Regions from separate parts of the Psychrobacillus sp. NPDC093200 genome, predicted to be linked through region 2. Evidence: riboswitches for the same ligand, from Rfam matches in the RefSeq annotation. Region 2 holds a riboswitch; each other region holds the start of a gene.
The links. A riboswitch is a leader RNA that binds a small molecule or an ion and turns the genes downstream of it on or off. The one in region 2 is predicted to bind lysine.
Positions count from the first base shown of each region.

Region 1: it holds a riboswitch for lysine, as region 2 does, so the genes downstream of both, ACQKNZ_RS13770 (Na+/H+ antiporter NhaC family protein) here and ACQKNZ_RS17480 (transporter substrate-binding domain-containing protein) in region 2, are expected to answer to the same signal.
Region 3: it holds a riboswitch for lysine, as region 2 does, so the genes downstream of both, ACQKNZ_RS08770 (aspartate kinase) here and ACQKNZ_RS17480 (transporter substrate-binding domain-containing protein) in region 2, are expected to answer to the same signal.

Region 1 is NZ_JBNNVC010000003.1:44,369-49,536, reverse strand. It holds gene ACQKNZ_RS13790 (DUF72 domain-containing protein) at 1-426, shown strand, start outside; gene ACQKNZ_RS13785 (sulfite exporter TauE/SafE family protein) at 427-1,245, shown strand; gene ACQKNZ_RS13780 (bifunctional UDP-sugar hydrolase/5'-nucleotidase) at 1,291-2,664, shown strand; gene yunB (sporulation protein YunB) at 2,707-3,477, shown strand; lysine riboswitch at 3,528-3,710, shown strand; gene ACQKNZ_RS13770 (Na+/H+ antiporter NhaC family protein) at 3,795-5,168, shown strand, end outside.
Region 2 is NZ_JBNNVC010000005.1:132,312-137,479, reverse strand. It holds gene pgeF (peptidoglycan editing factor PgeF) at 1-22, opposite strand, end outside; gene safA (SafA/ExsA family spore coat assembly protein) at 323-928, shown strand; lysine riboswitch at 1,826-2,008, shown strand; gene ACQKNZ_RS17480 (transporter substrate-binding domain-containing protein) at 2,136-2,972, shown strand; gene ACQKNZ_RS17475 (amino acid ABC transporter permease) at 3,084-3,845, shown strand; gene ACQKNZ_RS17470 (ATP-binding cassette domain-containing protein) at 3,863-4,597, shown strand; gene ACQKNZ_RS17465 (alpha/beta fold hydrolase) at 4,762-5,168, shown strand, end outside.
Region 3 is NZ_JBNNVC010000002.1:229,397-234,564, forward strand. It holds gene ACQKNZ_RS08755 (electron transfer flavoprotein subunit alpha/FixB family protein) at 1-357, shown strand, start outside; gene trxA (thioredoxin) at 488-802, shown strand; gene uvrC (excinuclease ABC subunit UvrC) at 855-2,645, shown strand; lysine riboswitch at 2,689-2,864, shown strand; gene ACQKNZ_RS08770 (aspartate kinase) at 2,969-4,189, shown strand; gene ACQKNZ_RS08775 (YslB family protein) at 4,251-4,664, opposite strand; gene ACQKNZ_RS08780 (succinate dehydrogenase cytochrome b558 subunit) at 4,956-5,168, shown strand, end outside.

The sequences.
Region 1 (5,168 bases), on a different contig from region 2:
CAATCCTGGTATCTTCCAGAATATAAGGAGTCGACCATCCAATTTTTGAAGGAAAATAATTTTCATCATAGCGTTTGTGATGAGCCGCAAAATGGGGAAGGGAGTATACCTGTAGTTCCGATTGCTACTTCTGATAAAGTATTGGTTCGTCTTCACGGTAGAAACTTTTACGGATGGAAGAATCCTGGTAACAATGAAAAGTGGAGAGAAGTCCGCTATTTATATGATTATAATGAACAGGAGCTCCAATATATTCAACAAATATGTCAAACTCTATCAAAGCAGGCTTCGGAGGTGCTTGTGTTATTTAATAACAATTCAGGCGGTCATGCGGCTAAAAATGCTAAATCCTTTCAACACATGTTAGATATTGAATTTGACGGACTTGCTCCAAAGCAACTAAATCTTTTCGAAGGAGAATTTTAAATGGAGTGGTTTTTATTAGTGCTTAGCGGTCTTTTTTCCGGGGTGATAGGTGCCTTGGTAGGGCTAGGGGGCGGCGTTATTTTAGTGCCCGCAGTACTTTTTCTTGGTACTACGCTTGATTTGATACCAAATATTACACCACAAAGTGTGGTGGGTCTTTCGGTTGTCATGATGATCTTTATTGGCCTGTCTTCTACTCTATCCTATATGAAGTCTAAAACAGTAGATTTTAGAAGTGGATTTATATTTTTTATTGGCAGTATTCCGGGTACTATTTTAGGTGCTTGGGTTAATAAAGGATTAGATCTCCCGTCATTTAACCTATACTTTGGTATATTACTCGTTGCCCTATCTATTCTATTGCTTGTTCGTAAGTATTTGAAGCCGGTTCAATGGTTTGTTAATCATGGTAAGCAGCGGACGTTTAAGGATGGAGAAAATACATATGTATATGGTTTTCCGATTTGGTTTGCCGTTTCCTTAACGTTTGTAATTGGCTTTGCCTCAGGGTTATTTGGAATCGGTGGAGGATCGATGATTGTACCTGCTATGATTTTGTTATTTCTTTTTCCTCCACATGTTGCAGTGGGTACTTCCATGTTTATGGTGTTTTTATCGTCTATTGTCAATTCGGCAACCCATATATCATTAGGAAATGTTCCATGGCTATATACCATACCCGTTATCCCTGCTGCATATATTGGTGCGAAGATTGGTGCAAAGCTGAACAAAAAGTTGAACTCGGAAACACTAGTAACTGCCTTACGGATAGTGTTACTGTTACTTGGAATCCGCTCCATTATTGATGGGCTATTTTAAAAGAAAATTATAAAATGGTTAAAACATATGAAAGAGGTGGAGAGGGTGAAAGAAACGATTTATATTTATCATACAAATGACTTGCACAGTCATTTGGAAAATTGGCCTTCAATCCATCACTTTCTTTCAAATAAAAGAAAGATGCATGAAAAGAAGGATTCCTATCTTATTTTAGATATTGGGGATCACGTGGATCGCTCCAATATTTATACAGAAGGAACTCTGGGGAAGGGCAATGTAAAGCTTTTAAACGAGGCAAAGTATGACTATGTGACAATTGGTAATAACGAAGGGATAACGCTTAGTCATGAGGAATTAGACTCTTTATATACAGAAGCAAATTTTGAAGTAATTGTTTCAAATTTTACTAACTTGGATGGAGAGATTCCTAATTGGGTAAAGCCTTACAAAATTCATCAAACCCCCTCTGGCATTAAAATTGGAATTGTTGCTGCCACGGCAGATTATGGCGTTTACTATGAAAAACTTGGCTGGCATGTACAGGACCCTATACCACGATTAAAAAATGTGTGTAAGGAAATTTCCTCACAAGTAGATATTCTAATATGTATGTCACATTTGGGAAAATCACAGGATGAAATTCTGATTGAACAAATACCCTCATTGGATCTTATTTTAGGCGCTCACACCCATCATTTGTTCGAGGAGGGGAAATGGTTAGGGAACACTTTGCAGGCTGCTACAGGCAAATTTGGTATGTATATTGGACGTGTAATATTAGAATTTGATCATATTAGCAAGAAGATTGTTTCAAAAGAGGCTAAGGTATATCCGACCGACGAGCTACCCGTACCTGAATATGCAAGCAAACTCCAAAGTCGTTGGGAGTATGAAGGAAAAGCCCAGCTTTCTCATACTGTATTTAATAATCCAGTAAAGCTTGAAAAAGAATGGTTTCATGAATCTGAGCTCGCTAAATTTTTTGGGAAAGGGTTGCTCGAATATACAGGTGCTGATTGTGCAATGTTCCCAGCGGGTATATTTTTAAAAGATTTACCAGAGGGACCTGTAACTGCTGGAGACTTACATCAATGTCTTCCACATCCTATTAATCCTTGTATCATTACATTAAGTGGAGCAGATTTGCTAGAGATCATTGAGCAATCAAAAAATGATAAATGGCCTCACCTCGAAGTAAAAGGACTAGGCTTTCGTGGTAAATTCTTAGGTAATGTATTATTTGAACAAATAGTTGAAAGAGAAGATGGTGTTATCTTCATACAGGGAAGTCCGTTACTTATCCAGGACACCTACCGGCTGGCAACTTTGGATATGTTCACATTTGGATATTTCTTTCCTTCCTTTAAAACAGCAAAAAAACAATATATTATGCCAGAAACGATTCGAGACGTTGTGAAATGGTACGGAATAAAGGAAGAGCATAAGTGCAGGGCATAAAAGACCTTCTTGTTACATAAAAGTAATGAGGAGGTTTTTTCGTTGTTTTATCGAAAAAAGAAGAAACGTTTTATATTTTTTAGCACTCAACGTAAATTAGCTATCTTTTTGACATGCTTTCTCTTGTCGGTAGCTTGGGTGTTTTATTACATAAATGCCCAACTGACTCCAACTTATTTAGATTATGCAGAAGTACAAACTAATAAGATTGCCTCTATGGTAATTAGTAAAGCGATTAATTCACGTACGGCAAATGTGTTAGACGTAAACGATATTATTGAAGAAGTTCCTTCAGATAGTAAAAATATGGTGACGACTAAGTTTAATACGGAGATTATCAACCGAGTACTTTCTGATACAAATAGTTTAGTGCAATCTCATTTGGAACAGGCAGAAAAAGGAAATCTTTCTAGTCTTCCCTACTTGGATGATATTGAATATGATAAACATACAATGGAAGATCAAGGTGGGGTAGTATTCTTTGTGCCGATGGGGCAGGCTACAAATATACCTCTAATCGGAAACTTAGGGCCTAAAATCCCAATTCGTTTCCATGTAATAGGTAATGTTCAGTCCAATGTAGTGCCGACCATAACAGAGTTTGGGATAAATAATGCTTATGTAGAAATTAGTATCCATATTAAAGTAAATGTACAAATCATTGTGCCACTTGCGAGCAAAATGAGTGTAGTTGAACAAAATATCCCTGTTGCAATGGGCTTAGTACAGGGACAGGTGCCTCATATTTATACCGGAGGAGATGGGTCTGCTGCTCCATCAGTGGAGGTACCAATACCATTGCCGGAAGATTAAAAAAAAGGCGGTTTTTATAAAAGCCTGTTAGAATAGAAAGAAATGAATAATGAATAGGTAGAGGCTGCGAGGCTTAAGAGTAATTTACAGGAGGTTGACACCGTTGATCGTAGATGAAAGGAAGCTTTGCCGAAGCTAAGTATTAATAGTCATAGGATACTTAGTTGGGGTTATTTTGAATAAAAATAACACTGTCATTTATACTTAAGTATAGATGGGGAGCTACAAATGAAGTAAGTATTTAACTTATAGTTCATAATCAAGCCAACCTATATATATTTATAGGTTGGCTTTTCGATTTTTAAGGAGGAACAGTTTTGGAGAATACTATTTTTTCGTTAGTGCCACCATTATTGGCAATTATTATGGTTTTAGTGACTAAAAGAGTTTTACTTTCATTGGGAGCGGGGATTCTTTCCGCCGCATTACTTGTAGAGAATTTTAACCCAGTACAATCTTTTCTTTTATTATGGGACTCATTTAAAGTATCCTTTTGGGATGGTGGGTTAAACGTATATAACATATATATTTTAGCTTTTATATTATTATTAGGAGTAGTAACAGCTTTCGTTAGTCTTTCCGGTGGTAGCACAGCATTTGCTGCTTGGGCTATCAAAAGAATCAAAACAAAAAGAGGATCTAAACTTTTAACTGCTTTTTTGGGGATTATCATTTTTGTGGATGATTATTTTAATGCATTAGCAGTTGGGCAAATCGCTAGACCTATTACAGACTCTCATAAAGTTTCTCGTGCAAAGCTTGCTTATTTTATCGATTCCACCTCTGCACCAGTTTGTGTAGTGTCTCCAGTCTCTAGTTGGGGAGCTTTCCTAATCAGTCAGCTTGGTGTAATTTTTGCTACACATGCGGTGACTGATTATACACCGCTGGAGGCATTTGTGTTAATGGCACCGATGAACTTCTATGTAATCGCAACATTAGCATTGGTCTTTTTTACAGCATGGACTGACTTTGATTTGTTTGAGATGAAAAAGCATGAAAGACGAGCGATGGATACAGGCGTACTTTTTGACCCGGAGAAAACAAATCCTGGAGATTTAGAGGGTGATTTCCCGGAAAATAATTATGGTAAGGTGATTGATTTATTACTTCCTATTATTTCTTTAGTGGTTGTCACTTTAGGAAGTATGTTTTGGACGGGTTATAGCCTTTCAGGAAAAGTTTTAGACATTTTTATAATCTTTGAACATACAGATGTACCTCTTTCGTTATTTATAGGGGGACTGACAGCTAGTATAATCGCAATGATTTTATATATACGCCAATTTAAAACGAACCCAGAGGCAAACATGACTTACGTGTGGAAAGCCATATGCACAGGTGTTAAATCTATGCTTCCAGCTATTTTGATATTAGTGTTTGCTTGGTCGTTGTCTTATTTAATCACAGCTTTAGAAACTGGAGCATTTTTAGCTACTTTAGTTACGGAAAACAATGTACCAGTAGGTGTGATACCTGTATTAATGTTCGTGTTAACAGCATTTATGGCTTTTGCAACTGGATCATCTTGGGGTTCTTTTGGAATCTTACTTCCTATTGGAGCGAGTATCATCATGGCGATTGAGCCTCAATTATTGCTTCCAGTCTTAGCTGCTGTTTTAGCAGGAGCAGTTTTTGGAGACCATTGCTCACCAATCTCCGATACGACTATTATGTCTGCCACAGGAGCA
Region 2 (5,168 bases):
TTAAATATTTCCTAATATTCATATAATCACCCACTTTTAATATAGTATAATCCTTGGTAGTTGTATAGGAGAGCAGAATGGTCAGTTCGAGTAAAGAAGGGATAATCGGAAAAGATTTTGTCTATAGAGGAATTTTCCTCCTTGAATATTTCAAAAATATTACCTTTAAACAAGCGTGAATTCGCTTAATAGCGAGCTTCGGTTCTCTATTCATTTCCTTTGTAATATACCTGTAAAATTGCATCCAATTATTAAGGGATGATTTCCATTCTTTTTTTAATTTACTATATTAGTAGAGTTAAAAAAGGAAAGGAAGATTAAATTGTTTAAAAAAATAAAAGTAGCAATTGTAGGACTACTAACACTAACGTTATTAATGCCTATCACTACATTTGCAGCTAATTCCTATACAGTAGTTTCAGGAGACTCTTTATGGAAAATTGCTGTGAAGACACAAACAGGTGTTTCAGAATTAATCAAGGAAAATCCTCAATTAGAAAATGCGGACCTTATTTATCCAGGTCAAAAAATCAATGTCCCTTCAAACGATTCTTATAGTATAGAACAAGAAGTAATTAAACTTGTAAATGTGGAAAGAGCAAACGCGGGTCTTTCAGCATTAAAATACGATTGGGAGCTTGGAAGAGTAGCGCAATATAAATCACAGGATATGCACGATAAAAACTATTTTAGTCACACTAGTCCTGTCTATGGAACTCCATTTACAATGATGAAGAATTTTGGTATAAGCTATAAATCTGCAGGAGAAAATATTGCTATGGGTCAAAAAACAGCCTCAGCAGTAGTAGATGCTTGGATGAACAGTGAAGGTCATAGGGCGAATATCTTAAACAAAAACTATACTCATATTGGTGTAGGTTATGTAAAAGACGGTAACTACTGGACACAAATGTTTATACAAAAATAAGTAAAAAGGGTGCAAATGAAGGTAGTAGCCAAGTCATTTGCGCTCTTTTTTTGCAGTTATCCGATAAGATGAGAAAAATGAAAAGCGTAAATGATAAATAGCTAAAGTTGCGCTTTAAACGAATTCTTTCTGTGGAGTATAGCGATAAGCCATACTGTCGCATGTAATGTGAAACCAGCTTATCTCATGTTTTTTTATAATATAAAGTTTCATGTGAAACATTTTTCTTCCCGTTCAAAATGGAAATTCTCCTAGAAAGGGGCTTCAACCAATCAACGAATGGTCTAAGAGATCCTAGAATGTATATGGAGGCTTTTAAAGCGGGCTTTATTTGATTGGAGCGGCAGGCGGCGACTCCGGTTGGATGAGTGAGACAGATAAGACATCACAAACGACAGTGATGGCTTATCCTCACCCCACGGAAAGCGTCCGTTGAGAGCGGAAATCAACCATCATTTGTTAATCAAATAGTCAAAGTGAAAAGTATTTTATTAATAGCTTTAAATAAATGAGTTAGTTTTATCTATATTCCTTTCTCTTTACTATAAAACTTATGATTGGAGCGGCAGGCGGCGCCTCTTGTGGGACGACTGAGACAGATAAGACCTCATAAAAGATGCGCAAGCGACGGTGATGGCTTATCGCTCCCCCTCGGAACCTATGCCCAAAGGGAAAAAGAAAAAGTCTGATAAAGTTGAAAATGCGTTTACTTTAGCAGACTTTTCTTAGCAATTCCTCGGATTATTAGCTTTTTTTAAAAATGGGTAATGAAATAATTCTAAAGAGATTACAATCTAATAATAGTAATATTTGGTTTAATCAATAGAACAGATGTTGACAGATGAAAATCTCTGTTGTAGACTATGAACAATAATTGAATATAACCTCGCTTTATAGAAGTGAGGTAGAGGCGCGATATTTAACAGTCCTTAGTGGAGCTTGAGTAGCTGTGATGCTAGGGAGAAGGAAATGTCGCCGAAGTTTGTAATAAACTCATTATTACATGCTGGGTCTGCAGTGAATAATTGCAGGACTGTCCGTTATAAACGTCCCGGTTTATAATGGTGTGCTATCTCATGGGGAAAAGTAGAGGATTTAGGGCAACCATACATATATGACCTGAGTCTATCTCAGGTCTTTTTTTGTACGGTTGTCCTTTTTGTATGCATGCATACATATACTAATTTAAAAAAGGAGATTAATAGAGATGAAAAAAAGTCTATTCACTTTAACATTATTATTATCAACCATTTTACTGCTTGCAGCTTGTGGAACAAAAGAGGAAGAAAGCGTTGGATCAGCTTCTGATCAAGATACTTTTACAGTAGGTTTAGAGGCAGGATATGCACCATTTAACTGGACTCAAATGGATGACAAAAATGGTGGCGTAAAAATTGACGGTAATGCAGAATATGCTGGTGGTTACGATGTAGAAATTGCTAAAAAAATAGCTGAGGGCTTAGGTAAAGAGCTCGTTGTTGTTAAAACGGAATGGGACGGTTTAGTTCCAGCCCTAACATCCGGCAAAATTGATGCAATTATTGCAGGGATGTCACCAACTGCAGAGCGTAAAAAAACAATTGATTTCTCCGAAAACTATTATACTTCCAACTTTGTTATGGTGGTAAAAAAGGGCGGGACATTTGAAAATGCTACCTCCATTCAAGACTTTAAGGGTGCGAAAATTACTGGCCAATTAAATACTTCTCACTACGGGGTTATTGACCAAATTGAAGGAGTAAAAAAACAACCGGCATCAGATAATTTCCCTGCAATGCGTGTGGCACTAGAATCTGGAATGATTGACGGCTATGTATCTGAACGTCCAGAAGGGATTAGTGCTTCATCAGCAAATGATAAATTTGTAATGATCGAATTTACAGAAGGATTCGTGGCAGATGAAGAGGAAACAGCCGTTGCAGTAGGATTGAAAAAGGAAAGTGACTTAACAGACAAAATCAATAAAATTTTAGCAGGAATCTCAGAAGAAGAGCGACAAGAAATTATGGACAATGCTATTTTAAATCAACCAGCTGCAGAATAAGCATATAACAACGGCTGCTACTATTTTGCAGCCGTTTCATTATTTACAGCATTTACTGACTTTCCTTGGAAAGTGTGTTTATGGGTCAGCTAGTATGTAAGGAGGAAGACTATGAGTTTAGAATGGATTATATCCATCATTACAAATAATTGGCCAATGTTTTTACGAGGAGCCGGAGTAACCCTCTTAATATCCATTATTGGAACTATCTTCGGAGCTATCATCGGTTTGCTGGCAGGAGTTATAAGAACTGTTCCTATGCCGGAAAAGGGGATTAAAAGATACTTTCTTAAGCTGGTTAACTTAATGCTCTCTATTTATATAGAGTTTTTCCGTGGCACACCAATGATAGTACAAGCAATGGTTATTTTTTACGGCTCCTCATTGGCCTTTGGCTTAGACATGGATCGTCTACTCGCTGCTATTTTCATTGTTTCTATAAACACGGGTGCTTATATGGCGGAGATTGTTCGAGGCGGAGTTATTTCCATAGACAAGGGTCAATTTGAAGCCTCTCAAGCAATAGGGATGACGCATATTCAAACGATGCTTCATATTGTGTTACCTCAAGTTATCCGCAATATACTTCCTGCAACAGGTAACCAATTTATCATTAATATTAAGGATACCTCTGTGTTGAATGTAATCGGAGTCACTGAGCTGTATTTCCAAACAAAATCAGTTGCAGGAAATAACTTTAGATATTTTGAGTCATTTTTTGTAGCTTGTATCTTGTATTTCATCATGACATTTGCTGTTACCTTGATATTACGTCATTTTGAGAAGAAATTGGATGGACCTGAAAACTATACAGTCATTGGTCAACCGATGCAAATGGCAGTCCTACCAAAAGGTCCACATGAAAATCAGTAAGCAAAGGAGGAGCAACTATGGAAAAAGTAATTGAAATTCAACATTTAAGCAAATCCTTTGGAGCACATGAAGTATTAAAAGATATCGATTTCTCTGTTAAAAAAGGCGAGGTTGTATGCATCATTGGCTCTTCTGGATCGGGAAAATCGACTCTTCTCCGCTGCATTAATTTGTTGGAAAAGCCAAGTGGTGGGCAAATCATTTATCAAGGGGAGAATATTCTCGATAATAAGCACGATATCCATTCCTACCGAACGAAGCTTGGAATGGTCTTTCAACAGTTTAATCTGTTTAATAATCACAATGTGTTAGGTAACTGTTCAGTTGGACAGGTAAAGGTATTAAAGCGTTCTAAGGAAGAAGCCGAGAAAATTGCACTGAAATACTTAAACGTTGTAGGCATGGATGGCTACGTTAATGCTAAACCAAAGCAATTGTCCGGAGGTCAAAAGCAGAGAGTTGCTATTGCACGAGCCTTGTCTATGGAGCCTGATGTAATGCTTTTTGATGAGCCTACATCAGCACTTGACCCAGAAATGGTGGGGGAAGTGTTAAAAGTAATGAAAGAACTTGCGAACACTGGTTTGACAATGTTAATTGTTACTCATGAAATGGAATTTGCCAAGGAGGTTTCCGATCGAGTAGTCTTTATGGATAAGGGAGTTATTGCGGAGGAAGGCCCTCCAGAGCAAATTTTTAACAATCCTCTACAAGATCGAACGAGAGAATTCTTAAAAAGAACATTGAAATAAACTCTAGGTTGTTAGTATCAATTCACCTTTTTGTGTAGAAAAAAAATAGATAAAATAGTATATTGGTAATATATGCAATGGATAAATTATCAAATCTATGTAAGGCTTCCCTTTTAAAAGAAGAGGAAGCCTTTTATATAAGGAAAAAAACTAGAGGTGTTTTCATGAATGAAGTACTAAAACGAAATAATGTAAAAGTAATAGGGAACAAGGAAAAAGTAATAATGTTTGCCCATGGTTTCGGTTGTGATCAAACCATGTGGAGAAATATTGTCCCTTCATTTGAAGAAGAATATCAAATTGTTTTGTTTGATTATGTTGGGTCAGGAGATTCAAATTTAAAGGTTTATAATTCTGAGAAATATGGTTCACTTAAAGGCTATGTTCAAGATGTGCTAGATATAATAGAGGCATTGAAGCTTCACGAAGTAATCTTTGTTGGACATTCCGTTAGCTCCATGATCGGTATGCTAGCAGCCATTCAAAAACCTGAGGCATTTAAAAGTTTGGTTATGATTGGTCCATCTCCAAGGTATCTTAATGATAGAGAGTATTTTGGAGGATTCGAAGA
Region 3 (5,168 bases), on a different contig from region 2:
GCGGGTGGACGTGGAGTGAAGAGTGAGGAAGGATTTGCACCATTAAAAGAGCTTGCGAACGTGTTAGGTGGAGCAGTTGGAGCTTCTCGTGGAGCTTGTGATGCTGACTACTGTGATTATTCACTACAAATCGGCCAAACTGGTAAGGTTGTAACTCCTGACCTTTATATCGCGGCTGGTATTTCTGGAGCAATTCAGCATTTAGCAGGTATGTCTAACTCTAAAATTATTGTGGCGATTAACAAGGATCCAGAAGCTAATATCTTTAAAGTCGCTGACTATGGAATTGTCGGAGACTTGTTTGAAGTTATCCCGATGCTAACAGAAGAATTCAAAAAGCTTAAAGTGAATGCATAAAAAATGCTCGGCTCTTTATGGGCCGAGTTTTTGTGTGAATAAATGAAATTTACGTGTGTAAGCTAAATTGTAGATGAAGCATTTTTTGTCTGCTATAATCTATTTAGAGTTAATAAAGGAGGAATTATATATGGCAATTGTTCATGGAACAGATCAAACCTTCTCACAAGAAGTTGAAAAAGGATTAGTATTAGTAGATTTTTGGGCAACATGGTGCGGACCATGTAAAATGATTGCTCCAGTTCTAGAAGAAATGGATGCTGAAATGAGCGAGAAAGTTAAAATCGTTAAAGTTGACGTAGATGAGAACCAAGCGACTGCAAGTCAATTCGGTATCATGTCAATCCCAACATTAGTGTTATTTAAAGATGGTCAGCCAGTAGACAAAGCTGTTGGTTTCCAACCAAAAGAAGCACTAGTTCAATTCGTTGAGAAAAACGCATAATAATAAAAACCGGGTCCTCTAAGGCGCCCGGTTTTTTTAAACAGGTGATGAGATGAACGAACTAATTCAACAGAAATGTGCAATCCTACCAGATCAACCGGGCTGTTATTTGATGAAGGATCGAAAAGGCACTATTATATATGTAGGAAAAGCAAAAGTATTAAAAAATCGTGTAAGATCTTATTTTACCGGTTCACATGATGGAAAAACTCAAAGATTAGTACAAGAGATAGTGGACTTCGAATATATCGTTACATCGTCTGAGCTAGAGGCATTGATCTTGGAGCTCCATTTGATCAAAAAGCATGATCCAAAATACAATATCATGCTCAAGGACGATAAGACGTACCCATATATAAAAATTACAGGGGAAAAGAACCCAAAGCTAATTATTACAAGACAAGTAAAAAAGGACAAAGGGAAATATTTTGGACCCTATCCAAATTCCCATTCTGCCCATGAAACGAAAAAGCTGCTGGATAGACTATATCCATTAAGAAAGTGTCAAAAGCTACCTAGTCAAGTTTGTCTTTACTATCATATTGGTCAGTGCTTAGCTCCATGTGTAAAGGAAATTGATGAACCAACATACACAGAAATAATTCACGAAATCTCTAGTTTCCTTAATGGTGGACATGGAAAGGTCAAGAAAGAACTGACAGAAAAAATGAATGCTGCAGCGGAACAGCTTGAGTTTGAACGAGCTAAGGAATACCGCGATCAAATTGCCCACATTGATCAAGTTATGGAAAAACAAAAAATGACGATGAATGATTTCACGAACCGTGATATTTTCGGATATTCAGTAGACAAAGGGTGGATGTGCGTCCAAGTCTTTTTTGTGCGCCAAGGTAAACTGATAGAAAGAGATGTGTCGCTATTCCCGATGTATCGTGACCCGGAGGAAGAGTTTCTTACGTTTCTAGGCCAGTTTTATGCCAAACCTGAACACATCAAGCCAAAGGAAATATTCGTCCCAAATACTACCGATTTGGATTTGGCGTCTGAGCTGCTGCAAATGAAGGTCATTATTCCACAAAAGGGAGCAAAAAAGAACTTAGTAGATCTGGCTCAAAAAAATGCTTCAATTGCATTGAAAGAAAAATTTCACTTAATCGAACGTCAAGAGGAGCGGACAGTTGGGGCTGTAGAGGAATTAGGTCAATTGATGGGAATTAGCATGCCAAGCAGAATCGAAGCATTTGATAATTCACATATCCATGGGACAGATGCAGTTTCAGCCATGGTAGTTTTTGTTGATGGCAGAGCATATAAAAAAGATTATCGTAAATATAAAACTAGAACAGCAGCCAAGCATGATGACTATGGAGCGATGCGCGAGGTTGTTCGAAGAAGATACACAAGAGTACTAAAAGAAAGACTGCCACTTCCTGACCTTATCATTATTGATGGTGGTAAAGGACAAATAGAGGCTGCTCGCGAAATTATTGAAGATGAATTGGGCTTAGATATACCTATTGCAGGACTAGCCAAGGATACGAAACACCAAACTTCTTCTTTGCTTTATGGTGATCCCTTAATGATTATACCTATGAAGCGAACTAGCGAGGCATTCTATTTATTACAAAGGATTCAAGATGAGGTCCATCGTTTTGCTATCACATTCCATCGTCAACAAAGAGGGAAGCATACTATTGCTTCTTCATTAGATGGAATAGAAGGAATCGGACCAAAGCGAAAAAAACTACTACTCAAGCATTTTGGCTCCGTTAAACGAATGCAAGCTGCATCTAAGGAAGAGTTAATCGAATCTGGGCTTCCTAGTAAATTAGCAGATAATCTAATTGCTCATTTTCAGAAAAATTTATTGTCTTCTGAATAATCTTGTGTTATCTTTAAAACAATTTAATATTCACTATTCAAACAGTGAAGATAGAGGTGCGAATTGCAATAGTACTAATCATGAGGATGAAAGATCCATTGAGGGGTTAGGAAAGGGTTGTTCGCCGAAATATAGAAAAGCTTTTCCTTTTCTATGTTGGTTCTGTATTTAAGAGATGCAGGATTGTCAGAATATATATTCTGGAGGGCTATCTCACATGGGCAATTGTTTTTTGACCGTGTATGAGAAGAGTTAGCTTTCCGCAATCTTGTGGAAAGCTTTTTTTATTGTATCCTGACAGAGACAAAAGGGGAGATAGGTTAATGAGTAAAATTGTTATGAAATTTGGCGGAACTTCTGTAGGCACTCTCGACAAAATAACGAATATCGCAAAAAGGATTCAAAATGAAAAAGAAAAAGGCCACGATATTGTAGTAGTTGTTTCTGCAATGGGTAAAACAACTGATGATTTAAATTTGTTGGCAAGTAAAATCACCGATAGTCCTGTAAAAAGAGAGATGGATATGTTGTTGTCAACAGGGGAACAAGTGACGATGTCCTTGCTTGCAATACAATTGAACTCACTTGGTGTGGAAGCCCTATCTCTCACAGGTTGGCAAGCAGGCATCCAAACAGACGATGTACATAGAAATGCGAAAATCAGTCAACTAAATGGCAACAAGATAAATGAATATCTTGATGGTAATCAAGTAGTAATTGTCGCAGGATTTCAAGGGATTTCTTTGGAGGGGGAAATCACTACCTTAGGAAGAGGAGGATCAGATACTACTGCCGTCGCTATTGCAGCTGCGATAGATGCAGAAATATGTGATATTTACACAGACGTAGATGGCATTTATACTTCAGATCCTCGTTATATATTAGATGCTAGAAAACTAGAGCAGTTGGAATATGATGAGATGTTAGAGTTAGCCAATTTAGGCGCTGGAGTATTGCACCCCCGAGCAGTGGAGTTTGCAAAAAATTATAAAATACCACTTAGAGTACGATCAAGCTATGAAGAAACAGAAGGAACAATTTTAAAGGAGGAAGTAGATGTGGAAAAAAATTTAGTAGTACGTGGGGTAGCGTTTGAATCAGATATAGTACGTTTGACTATAGAGTATGAAGTGCCTTTTAATGGTTCGCTAGCTTCCATTTTCACTACACTCGCTAATAATAATATAGACGTAGACATTATTGTCCAATCAATCGTTGAGGGCATTAAGCCAACAGTTTCGTTCTCTATCAAAAAGGAATCACTTTCAGAAGCAATTGAGGTTTTAGAAACAAATAAAAAAACTTTAGGTTTTACTTTTGCTGATTTTGAGGTTGGCCTAGCTAAAGTATCGATAGTAGGATCGGGAATGGTATCTAATCCAGGTGTTGCTGCCCAAATGTTTGACCGTCTTAGTAGGGAGAACATACCTGTCAAAATGGTAAGCACCTCAGAGATTAAAGTTTCTGTAGTAGTACCTCAGGGGAATATGATCCAAGCTGCTAATGCCCTTCATAATGAATTTGAATTGGCTATCAGCCGATAATTCTATATTTAAAGAGGATTGTCGTTTTACCTACAATCCTCTTTTTTGTATACATGCTGTTTTATCGCGAACTTTTTAAATCCCATTTTATATGAAAAGTGACCATTCCAGTTTTTTTGACAAGCTCATCATAGCACTCGGTCTCATAGCCGCCAATTTTTTGTTGCTGCTCCGCAAGAAAACCTGCCTCTAGTCTATGACTTCTGTTAATCCCACTTTGAGGCAAATTAAAGGTTTCTAATATGTAATGAGCCGAATCCTTCGAAGTTTTTTCTAATTCAAGCTTTCCCCAACCAGCTTCTTGGAAGAAAGAGATGGCTTCTTCCATTGAATAGAGAGGAAATTTACGAGCGAGGTCTTTACCTGCCCAGTATAAAATATCTTTTTCATGTTTTCCGAGAATAGAAGCAAGCACGTGATCTCTTATTATTTCGTATCCAAAGGAAGTTACATGTGAATGTTCTTTTTCATTCAAGTAGCAACCCTTCTTTCTAAAAGAAAATGTAAATAAAAAACTATGAATCTATTTTAACATAAAATTTTTCTCGGGGATGGAATACTTTGTGAAAAGTTAATCTAATCATTATAGGGAAATGTGTCTGAAAGATGAATAAAATAAAGAAACATACCTTGACGCTCCAAAATGATGAGAGTACAATGGATATGTCATAAATTCGTAACAAGAAGGTGTGAACATGTGATGATTTATTGTTCTATTACAATAATTTAATCATCGCTAATTGGAAATCTGAGGGGGGTTACTGTTTTGTCGAAAGATCGCGAATTTTACATGCGTCGATTACATTCTTTACTAGGGATTATTCCAGTCGGATTATTTTTGACGCAACATTTAGTAGTTAACCATTTTGCTACAAGAGGAGAAGAGGCTTTTAACAAAGCTACTCATTTTATGGAAAGCCTTCCATTTGTGCTATTGCTGGAAATTTTCGTAATTTATATTCCTTTATTATTCCATGCA